DNA from 3 places in the Heliomicrobium sulfidophilum genome. Region 2 is predicted to be linked to each of the others. Evidence: riboswitches for the same ligand, from Rfam matches in the RefSeq annotation. Region 2 holds a riboswitch; each other region holds the start of a gene.
What was found. Region 2 has a riboswitch for lysine ahead of lysA (diaminopimelate decarboxylase). Riboswitches for the same ligand answer to the same signal wherever they lie in the genome.

Region 1 (3,276 bases), on a different contig from region 2:
CGGGCCACGCCGACAAAGAGGGGGCTGGCCGGCGCCAGCAGGGTCAAGTGAGCTTCCTCCAGGCGCAAGGGCGGATGATGGAGCGGCGCGTAGACGCGGCCTTCAAGGTCAACGCCCGGCATGGGCAGGAGGAGCGCCGCTTTTCCCGCCAAGGTCGAGGGGATGTCTTTCATGATCCGCACCCGTTCCGTTTCCTCCACAGGCAGGCCGATCACATCGACCGTTGCGCCCCGCTCAGCCAGGCGGCGTACGAGGATCTGATCCCGCGCGTCCCCTCCCATCACCGCCAAAGGGATTCCTTGAAGGGTCGTCATGGGTGTTCAAAACCTCCTCCACCAGAAACAGTGAAACTCTTTTTAATATATGAGGCAAGTCGCCCAGAGGTGTGCAGGATGTGATTGTCAAAGATCATTGCGTCGAAGAAATCGCTATGTCGATGTCGGCGTTAAAAAATAATTTTATCTAGCCCGTAGATGAGACCCTTATAGGCGCCGATCCGGTGGATCGCCTCCAGCACGCCGGGCATGAAGGATTCGCGGCTGATGGAGTCGTGACGGATCGAGAGGGTCTGACCGAGGGCGCCGAAGATGACCTCCTGATGGGCCACCAGACCCGGCAGGCGGACGCTGTGAATCCTCATCCCATCGAAGTCGCCGCCGCGAGAACCTTCGATTTTTTCTTCTTCCTGGGGGTGACCCTGCTTGAGCGAACGCCGCTCTTCCCGGATCAACTCGGCTGTTTTGATGGCTGTCCCTGAGGGCGCATCGAGTTTTTGATCGTGGTGGTATTCGATGATCTCCACATGAGGGAAGAAGCGGGCGGCATCGCGGGCGAAGCGCATCATCAGCAGCGCGCCGATGGCGAAGTTGGGCGCGATCAGGCATCCTGTCTCATTGGCGGCAGCCCGTTCGGCGATCTCTTCCATGTCTTTTGTCGAAAGGCCTGTCGTCCCAACGACAGGCGCCACGCCAGCCATCAGGGCAATGCGCACGTTTTCCATGACCGATGCCGGACTGGTGAAATCCACCATCACCTGCGGCTGTGTCTCTGTAATCGCCGCGGCCAGATCGCCTTGCAGCAGGATCCCGCAAGCCGGCAAGCCGGCCAGGACAGCCGCGTCCTCTCCGATACTGTTGTGATCGACGGCAGCGACCAATTCCAACGATTTGTCTCCTAGGACTGCTTTGACTACCTCGCGGCCCACTTTCCCCCTGGCGCCGCTGACCAGGACTCTGATCCTCTCTGACATGGCCCATCCCCCACACTAAAAATGAATACAAAAAGGGAACACCGCATGGAGTTCAGGCGGTGCTCCCAAAAAATAGCATTCGGAAGCTGGTTTCCACCGTCCCCGTACGATTGGATAGCGCTCCACCCGGTCGAATTACCAGATGGCAGTTCCGAACATCTTATGCCCGGACCCAGCCTGTGAGCAATACGGTCACTCCAGACTTCGGCGGTTGCCCCTTTCCCTCCGGTATCATCATCCACCGTCGGACTCCTCCAGGTACTCTTGACAAACCGCGCCTCTACCTCTCCACTGGGAGGTATATTCAGTTGATTACGTTGATGGTATCATGGGACATCCCTGGACGTCAACAGGTAAACGTTAAAAGGAAAAACGCCGGGATGTGCGCCGGTATGTATCGTCCAGTTCGACAATGACCACCTCGGCTCCTACCTTGACGACAGCGTCCCAGGGGATGATCAGCGGTTCCCGGTCAGACCAAAAGCCGCCAAAGTTGCCCCGTGGCGGCAGAATAATGGCGTCGATCTCGCCGCTCTTCTCATCGATCACCAGATCAGAATCACCGACAGCGCCGAGGCGCTCGCCAGTCGTCAGGTTGACGATCTCCTTGCCCACCAGTTCGCTGAGACGCATCGGCGCCCCCCCTCCTTGTCCCCCTACCCCACTATACGCAGCAGGGCTGGAAAATAGAAGCAGGAGAGAAAAACCGGAGCGCCTCAGGGACCATGGCGCCAACGCCGGGAGCAGCAGCATTCAGAGCTCGACACGAGAAGGCCGATCGTTTTACCAGCCTGTCTTTTTCAAGAGATCAGGCAGTTCCACCGCCAGCGGCTTGGCGCCGACGACGGCCAGGGCGCACTGCTCCGGCGTCCAGAGATACCGAGCCGCCTTGGTCACATCGTCAAGAGTCACCGCATAGACCCGTTCAATAACCTCTTCCGGCGGGACGAAGCGGCCATAGCAAACCTCTGATTTGCCGAGGCGCGTCATCCGCGAGTTGACGCTCTCCAGGCCGAGGTAGAGGCTCCCCTTGATCTGCTCCTGGGTCCGTTTCAACTCTTCAGGGCGGATCCCTTCTTCCCGGATACGAGCCATTTCGCGCAGGGAGAGTTCCAGGACCTCTTCGGCGAAGTCGGGGCTCGTTCCGGCATAGAGGCCGAACATGCCCGTATCGGAAAAGGCGGAGTGGAAAGAGTAAACCGAATAGGCCAGGCCGCGATTCTCCCGGATCTCCTGGAACAGGCGGGACGAAGCGCCGCCGCCGATAACGTTGTTCAGGACGTGCATGGCATAGATGTCGGGATGCTCTTGGGGGAGGCCCTGGGTGCCCAGGCAGATCTGGACCTGTTCCACATCCTTATGCTCAAAAACGCTCTTGTGCAGCATCTCCGGTCGAGGGCGCCGGTAGGTTTGCTTCGTCGCATCCATCGAAACGAAGTACCCTTTGATCTTTTCCAGCGTCTTTTCCGGATCGATCGAACCGGCGACGGCGATGACAGTCCGGTCGGCAGAATACTCCGACCGGAAGTGGCTGAGCATGCGCTCCCGCTCCATCCCCTGGATCGACTCGACGGTCCCGAGGATCGACCGGCCGAGTGAACTGACAGGCCACATGGCATCAGAGAGCAGGTCATGGACCAGTTCGTCAGGAGAGTCCTCATACATCTTGATCTCTTCCAGGATCACCCGGCGTTCCCGCTCGATGTCGTCGCCTTCAAATCGGGAGTGAAAAAACATATCAGCCAGCACGTCGAGGGCCAGATCGAAGTGATCATCCAAGACTTTGGCGTGATAACAGGTGTATTCTTTTGATGTGAAGGCGTTCAATTGGCCGCCGACGGCTTCGAGCACCTCTGCCAGGTCCTTGGCCGTCCGTTTCACCGTTCCTTTAAACAACATGTGTTCGATGAAGTGGGACACGCCCGTCACCGTCTGGTCTTCATCTCTCGAACCGGTAGCCACCCAGACGCCTAGAGCTACGGAACGCACATGGGAGATCGGCTCCATCACAATCCGGACTCCGTTCG
Region 2 (3,276 bases):
GCCGCAAAGTCGAAGTGAAAAGCAGGAAAAGGCAAGCCGGTATCCAATTGAGCATAGAAGGGATGGAGCGGTCCATGATGCCCTACACTTTGTTCCGGGAGGGAAGGCCTTTGTCCCAGCGATGCTTTGATGTAACCTTTTGGGGGGTGAGGGGTTCCCTGCCCATGCCAGGGCCGCTCACGACTCGATATGGCGGCAATACCCCCTGTGTCCAGGTGCGGATCGGGGAGCGCGATTTTATCATTGACGCGGGATCGGGTCTTCATCACTTGGGGCAGGCGTTGAGCAAAGAAAACAGTGGGTCCATTCAAGGAACCTTTCTCATCTCCCACCTCCATTGGGACCACATCCAGGGCTTCCCCTTCTTTTTACCTGCTTTTGCCAGTAAAAACCGCTTCACCCTCTACGGTCAGGCAAAGTTGGGAAAAACCTTTGCGCAGCTGTTCCGGGGGCAGATGCAGCCCCCTTATTTTCCCGTCCTGCTCGATGCCATGGGGGCCCAGTTGGACTTCTGCGATCTGGCGGGCGGCGACGTCCTCGATTTCGGCGATGGCGTCACGGTGCGGACGGTCTTGTCCAACCATCCCGATGAATGCTTGGCCTTCCGAATCGAACAGGGTGGACGTTCCTGCTGCTACGTGAGTGACACGGAGCACTATGCCTGGATTGACCCGGTGTTGAAAGAATTCATCGCCGGCGCTGATTTGGTCATCTACGACGCCTGTTATACCGATAGGGAATACGAGGGCGGCGAAGGGAAGCCATCCCGCAAGGGCTGGGGGCATTCGACTTGGCAGGAGGGCATCAAGCTGGTGCAGACTGCTGCCGCAAAAAAGCTGATCCTCTTTCACCATGCGATGGAACGGACCGATGTGGACTTAGATCAGATCGAGGGAATGGCGAAAGTCCTCTATCCTGACTGCCTGGCGGCGAAGGAAGGGATGACGATCCGTCTGTAATTTTGATACCGATGCGATTCCATTGCTGTTTCCGATTCGAAGGCCAAAAACGAATCGGGAACGGCGAAGCCGGGAACAGGGGCGGAGGAAGATTCTAACGCCTTGACAGCCATTTTCTCGCATGCTAAGATGGGCTCAAGTTCAGCACAAGTTCATAGAGATGCCTCATCTCCGTCGAGGTGAGGTAGAGGCGCGGTTAATCAAGAGTAACTCCGGGAAGGTCCAATGGCATGGACGGCGCAACGGAGGGAAAGGGATGGCCGCCGAAGTCCAGGTTTGCCACATCTGGGCTGGGTCTGCAGTGAAGAACTGCAGGACTGTCACCGGGGAACATTCCCACTTCTCATTCGGCATGCTGTGCTGGTTGAGGAAGGTTTCACGGTGGAGCGCTATCTTACGAGATGTATGGGAAAGGGAGAGAGGCATTCTTAGGCGCATGAGTAAACCGCCGCCGGGAATGACCCCGGCGGTTTTTGTTTTGCCTCGAACGAATGCCAATATATTCCTTTTGGCCATATAAAAGAAATGAAGCACATTGTGATGAGGGGAGTCGGCAACATTGAAACTACACGGAACTACTGCCATCAACGAGCGGGGACATTTGGTCATCGGAGGCTGCGATGCAACGGACTTGATCAAGGAGTTCGGCAGTCCTTTGTATGTGATGGATGAAGCCCACCTGCGGGAAAACTGTCGGAAGTATTACGAGGCCTTCAGCGCCTCCGGCGCCGGCGAGGTGCTCTTCGCCTCGAAAGCCTTTATGAACATGGCCATGTGCCGCCTGGTGGAACAGGAAGGTCTGGGGCTCGATGTCGTCTCTGGCGGCGAACTGTACACGGCCCGCCGCGCCGGCTTCCCTATGGAGAAGATCTACTTCCACGGCAACAACAAGACGCCGGCTGAACTGCGCCAGGCGATCGAATACGGTGTCGGACACATCGTCGTCGACAACCTCTACGAAGCGGACCTGCTGAACGCCATCGCCGGAGAGATGGATGCCCGGGTGCGGGTGCTCCTGCGCATCACCCCTGGCATCGACTGCCATACCCACGAGTTTGTCCGCACCGGTCAGATCGATTCCAAGTTCGGCTTTACCTTGCCCACCGGCCAAGCCCTCGCTGGCGTCAAAGCCGTCCTGGAGCGCGGCAACCTGATCTATGATGGCCTCCACTGCCACATCGGCTCCCAGATCTTTGAGTTGGAATCCTTCAGCTACGCCGCTGAGGTGATGATGACCTTCATCGATGAGATCCGCCGGGAGACAGGCGCTGAGACGGCGATCCTCAACCTGGGCGGCGGCTTCGGCATCCGCTACACCGAGGCGGACACCCCGGGCGATGTGGCCGAGTACGCCCGCATCGTGCTCTCTGCCGTCGCCCTGGAGGCGGAAAAGCGCGGTCTGCCTACGCCGAAGGTCCTCGTTGAGCCGGGCCGCTCCATCGTCGCCACGGCAGGCACGACCCTCTACACGATCGGTTCTGTGAAGGAGATCATCGGCGTTCGCAAGTATGTTGCCGTCGACGGTGGCATGACCGACAACCCCCGTCCGGCCCTCTACGGCTCCCGCTATGAATCCATGCTGGCCAACAAGGCCACCCAGGAGGCCGAAGAGGTCGTCTCCGTCACCGGCAAGTGCTGCGAATCGGGCGACATGCTCCTCTGGGACGTGTCCCTGCCAAAAGTGGAGTCTGGCGACATCCTCGCCGTGTCCTGCACCGGCGCTTACAACTACACCATGTCCATGAACTACAACCGGCTCGGTCGTCCCGCCGTGGTCTTCGCCCGTGACGGCAAGGCGGCGGTGGTCGTGGAACGGGAGAGCCTTGACGACCTGATTCGCAACGACCGGATTCCGCCGTACCTGCAACGGTAACTCACTTCATAGGCAGGCTGCGGTTGACGCAGACAGCTACCTGCCATACTGAGAAATAACGTATCTTGTTCAACGGACCATCCGCTTATCGACGGGTATCTACGAAAGGTGGTGAAGCACATGTCGGAAAAGTTCTATGAGATGATGATCGAATCGCTGAATCAATCCCAGAATCCCCAAGCGGTACGCCCGGGAACCGACGATGCCGCTGACACCACGCCGGAGAAAAGCAGTCGGTAAGTACGGAGAATGCTCATGATAACGGTGGCCTTTGTGCCGCCGTTTTTCTTTTTATCAGAATGGAGCCGTTTTTTTGGGGACAGCCCATCCGCCAATGGGCAAGAAGTGGAAAAAAACAAAGTCCCTATGCTATAATGTACGTTATGAATGCGCGGGGAGGCGGCGGCCGGTGGAGATCATCCTCACACACAACAATACCGATTT
Region 3 (3,276 bases), 420 kb from region 2:
GCTGAGGTAGATGAACAGCAGGACGGGGATGCCGGCGTAGAGGACGATCTGTTGGGAGGGGTCGAAATAGAGGCTCACAATGACGCCGATGTTCAGCAGGGCCGCTGCGATCGGCACGAGCGGGTAGAGGGGCGTTCGGAAGGCCAGTTGGCCGACTGACCCGCCGAGACGGGTGTATTCACGGCGGAAGTTGACCTGGCACCAGGCGATGATGATCCAGATCAGGCAGCCGGTGAGGCCGGTGCTGGACATGAGCCAGAGGTAGACCGTATCGGCGGCGTAGGCCTCCGTGAGCAGGGACAGGCAGGCCAGGGCGAGGGTAAAGAGGACGCCGTAGAAGGGTACGCCCCGGCTGTTGAGGTGACCGAGCCAGGAGGGCGCCTGTTTTTCTTTGGCCATCGACCAGAGCAGGCGCGAGCAGGCGTAGAGGGCCGAGTTGCCGGCCGAGAGGGCGGATGTGAGAACGACGAAGCTCATCACATGCTGGGCGAAGGGGATGCCGATGCGGCCGAAGACGGTGGCAAAGGGGCTCTCCTGCACACCGGCCTCAGTCCAGGGGATCGTGCCGGCCAGGACGGTCACAGCGAGGACATAGAAGATGATGATGCGCAGGCTGATGCCGCGGATGACCCGGGGGACATGCTTGCCGGGCTCTTCACACTCGCCGGCGGCGATACCCACCAGTTCGGCGCCCTGGAAGGAGTAGACGACAGCGATCATCGTCAGGAAGACAGCGTGGAAGCCGTTGGGGAAGAGACCTTCTCCGCCGGTGCTGAAGTTGGAGAGGCCGATGGCGCCTTCATTGCCGGTAAAGCCGAAGATCAAGCCGGAGCCGGCGATGATGAAGCCCACAATGGCGACCACCTTAATGCTGGCGAACCAGAATTCGGCTTCCCCGTAAGCCTTGACGGAGATCAGGTTCAGCAGCGCCAGGGAGACGGCGAAGACGGCGCACCAGATGTAAACGTCCACCTGGGGGAACCAGTTGTGCATGATGATGCCGGCGGCGGTGAAGTCGGCGGCGATGCAGAGGGCCCAGTTGACCCAGTAGAGCCAGCCGGTCGTGTACCCGGCGGCGGGGGAGATGAAGCGCGAGGCGTAGCTCTGGAAGGAGCCGGCCACTGGCATGGCGACGGCCAGTTCAGCCAAGCAGAGCAAGACCAGAAACATGATCAAGCCGCCGGCGGCATAGGCTAAGATGGCGCCGAAGGGACCGGCCTGGTGGATCGTCTGGCCGGATCCAAGGAAGAGGCCGGTGCCGATGGTGCCGCCGACAGAGATCATCATCAGGTGGCGGGACTTCATGTCGCGGCGGAGTCCTTTTTTCTCGGGGATCAACTGTTCTGGATTAACGGCAGGTGTTGTCATGGGCGTTCCTCCATTTTTACGGTTTTGGACAGTGATGCATCGTTGGTTAAGGACGATGTTAGCTGTGTAGGTTAAGGGTGTTCCGGTTTAATCGGCTGGGTTGGTTTGACTGGACAGGAATGTCGTTGGGCCTTTTTAGACAACAAAAAATGGTTGTGAACGCCATCACAACCATGTCCGTAATAACTTCTTAGTACGGCCTGGTGATAGCGCTCCACCCCCGAAGGGTGACAGTCATGCCTTTATTCAAGACATGCCCAGCGGCCGCACTTCCCCACAAGGACGGCCACTTCGGCGGAAACGCCTTTCCAGTCCGGTCATCGCCCGGCAAGCTCCCAGACTGTACTTTTCGTCTTCCGCGCCTCTATCGAGTCTTTTATTGTCATGTGTAAAATTTAATACAAACGAACGATAGTGTCAATGAGAATATACATGCAGTGAATATGCATAAATATGAAGTGTGTTAAGATTGTTAATTTTACACAAAGATTGTGTCAAGGTTACCATCGCCACAGGTGTTTTCGATATACTCGATATGATAAAAACCAGGCGATTAGAATCAGGTGTTAAAGAACCAGGCGTTGATTGTATCATTGAAAATGACGGCGGCGAGCAAGACCAAAGATGGCAGTCGGCAGAGGGGGTTCTGCGTCATGTACATTTTGGTGAAGACGGTGACCCGGCGAGCCACCTATTTTGACCGCCTCGGTCATTTATTATCCTTGCTTCCCCCAGAGGTCACCTATGGACTCGGTGATTTGGCCGGATGGCTGTCTTACCGTTTGCACCCAAACACAGTTGCAGGCATAAGGAGGAATATCAAGGAGACGCTGCCGGGGGTTTCTGAACGATACGGCGGATACCTGTGCAAGCGCTACTACAAGGGCCTGGCGCTGAGCATGGTGGAACTCTGGGTCTATTCGCGCCGCTTGGCGCGAGACATGGACCGGTTTTTCGACGTCCAGGGGGAACGGCATCTGCAACAGGTTCTTGACAAGGGGAAAGGAGCGCTGCTTTTCACAGCCCATCTGGGGAATGTCTTTTACTACATCCAGTACCTGGCTCGGAAGTATCCGCGGATCGTCCTCGCCTCTGCGCCGGACAAGCGGTTATATCGGCTCTATGACGCCGTTGTGCGCATGGACGCCAAGGGAGAAGGCCTTTTGTCCCGAAAAGTCGACCTCATGAGGACTGTCCAGGGCCCCGTTGACGGGAACAGCATCTTCGTCTTTTTCGGTGACAGCTACCGGCCCGAGTATCCCCTTTCGACCATGTTCAACAGCATGACCCACTCCTCCTGGGAGGCGGCCCGCCTGGCCCTTGACAATGAAATCCCCATCATCCCTTTTCGCGGCTATCGCGTCCAGTCTCACAAGCACCGGCTTATCTTTGAGGAACCGCTCAACCTGCTTGAAGTCTACCTGCCCGGGCAGCAGGCTGAGGCGACGGGGTATCTCAACCGGATCGTCGAACGATTCATCCGTGAGTGCCCTGAACAGTGGTTTTACTGGTTTGACGCGGAACGGAGATGGCTCCGCAAACGGCCCGATGATCTTTCTGCTTCTCCTTGATTCCCCGCATGCCACCTAGCATGAAGGAAATCAAGCTACGCGCTCTTTTCTAGCTCAAATAATATAGCTAACCGGCGTTTTTCCAGGTATCATAGAAATGTGACTAGCCGCATGGAGAGACCCGGACGTTGAATCAATGATGTGGAGAGAGAAAAAGGATGTGCCAAAAAAGCATGGACGCCGAACCGAATGCAAACGGGCCAAGCCTTGACAAAACGCTGGAGCGGAAGTCCTTCAACCGCTCCGAATACTACATCAACCGGGAACTAAGCTGGCTTGAGTTCAACCAGCGGGTGTTGGAGGAGGCCCTCGACACGACAAACCCGCTGCTAGAGCG

Region 1: linked by a shared signal. The riboswitch ahead of dapB (4-hydroxy-tetrahydrodipicolinate reductase) and the one ahead of lysA (diaminopimelate decarboxylase) in region 2 are both predicted to bind lysine.
Region 3: linked by a shared signal. The riboswitch ahead of AC0CW1_RS08975 (amino acid permease) and the one ahead of lysA (diaminopimelate decarboxylase) in region 2 are both predicted to bind lysine.

What each region holds. Positions count from the first base shown of each region.
Region 1 is NZ_JBVTZZ010000004.1:264,285-267,560, reverse strand. Features, by position in the region: gene dpsA (dipicolinate synthase subunit DpsA) at 1-314, opposite strand, end outside; gene dapB (4-hydroxy-tetrahydrodipicolinate reductase) at 446-1,249, opposite strand; lysine riboswitch at 1,357-1,540, opposite strand; gene AC0CW1_RS02790 (YlmC/YmxH family sporulation protein) at 1,610-1,882, opposite strand; gene AC0CW1_RS02785 (M16 family metallopeptidase) at 2,033-3,276, opposite strand, start outside.
Region 2 is NZ_JBVTZZ010000005.1:260,491-263,766, reverse strand. Features, by position in the region: gene AC0CW1_RS06975 (MBL fold metallo-hydrolase) at 165-959, shown strand; lysine riboswitch at 1,137-1,359, shown strand; gene lysA (diaminopimelate decarboxylase) at 1,519-2,832, shown strand; gene AC0CW1_RS06965 (CBS domain-containing protein) at 3,242-3,276, shown strand, end outside.
Region 3 is NZ_JBVTZZ010000005.1:683,537-686,812, reverse strand. Features, by position in the region: gene AC0CW1_RS08975 (amino acid permease) at 1-1,368, opposite strand, end outside; lysine riboswitch at 1,568-1,743, opposite strand; gene AC0CW1_RS08970 (lysophospholipid acyltransferase family protein) at 2,022-2,939, shown strand; gene AC0CW1_RS08965 (RNA degradosome polyphosphate kinase) at 3,098-3,276, shown strand, end outside.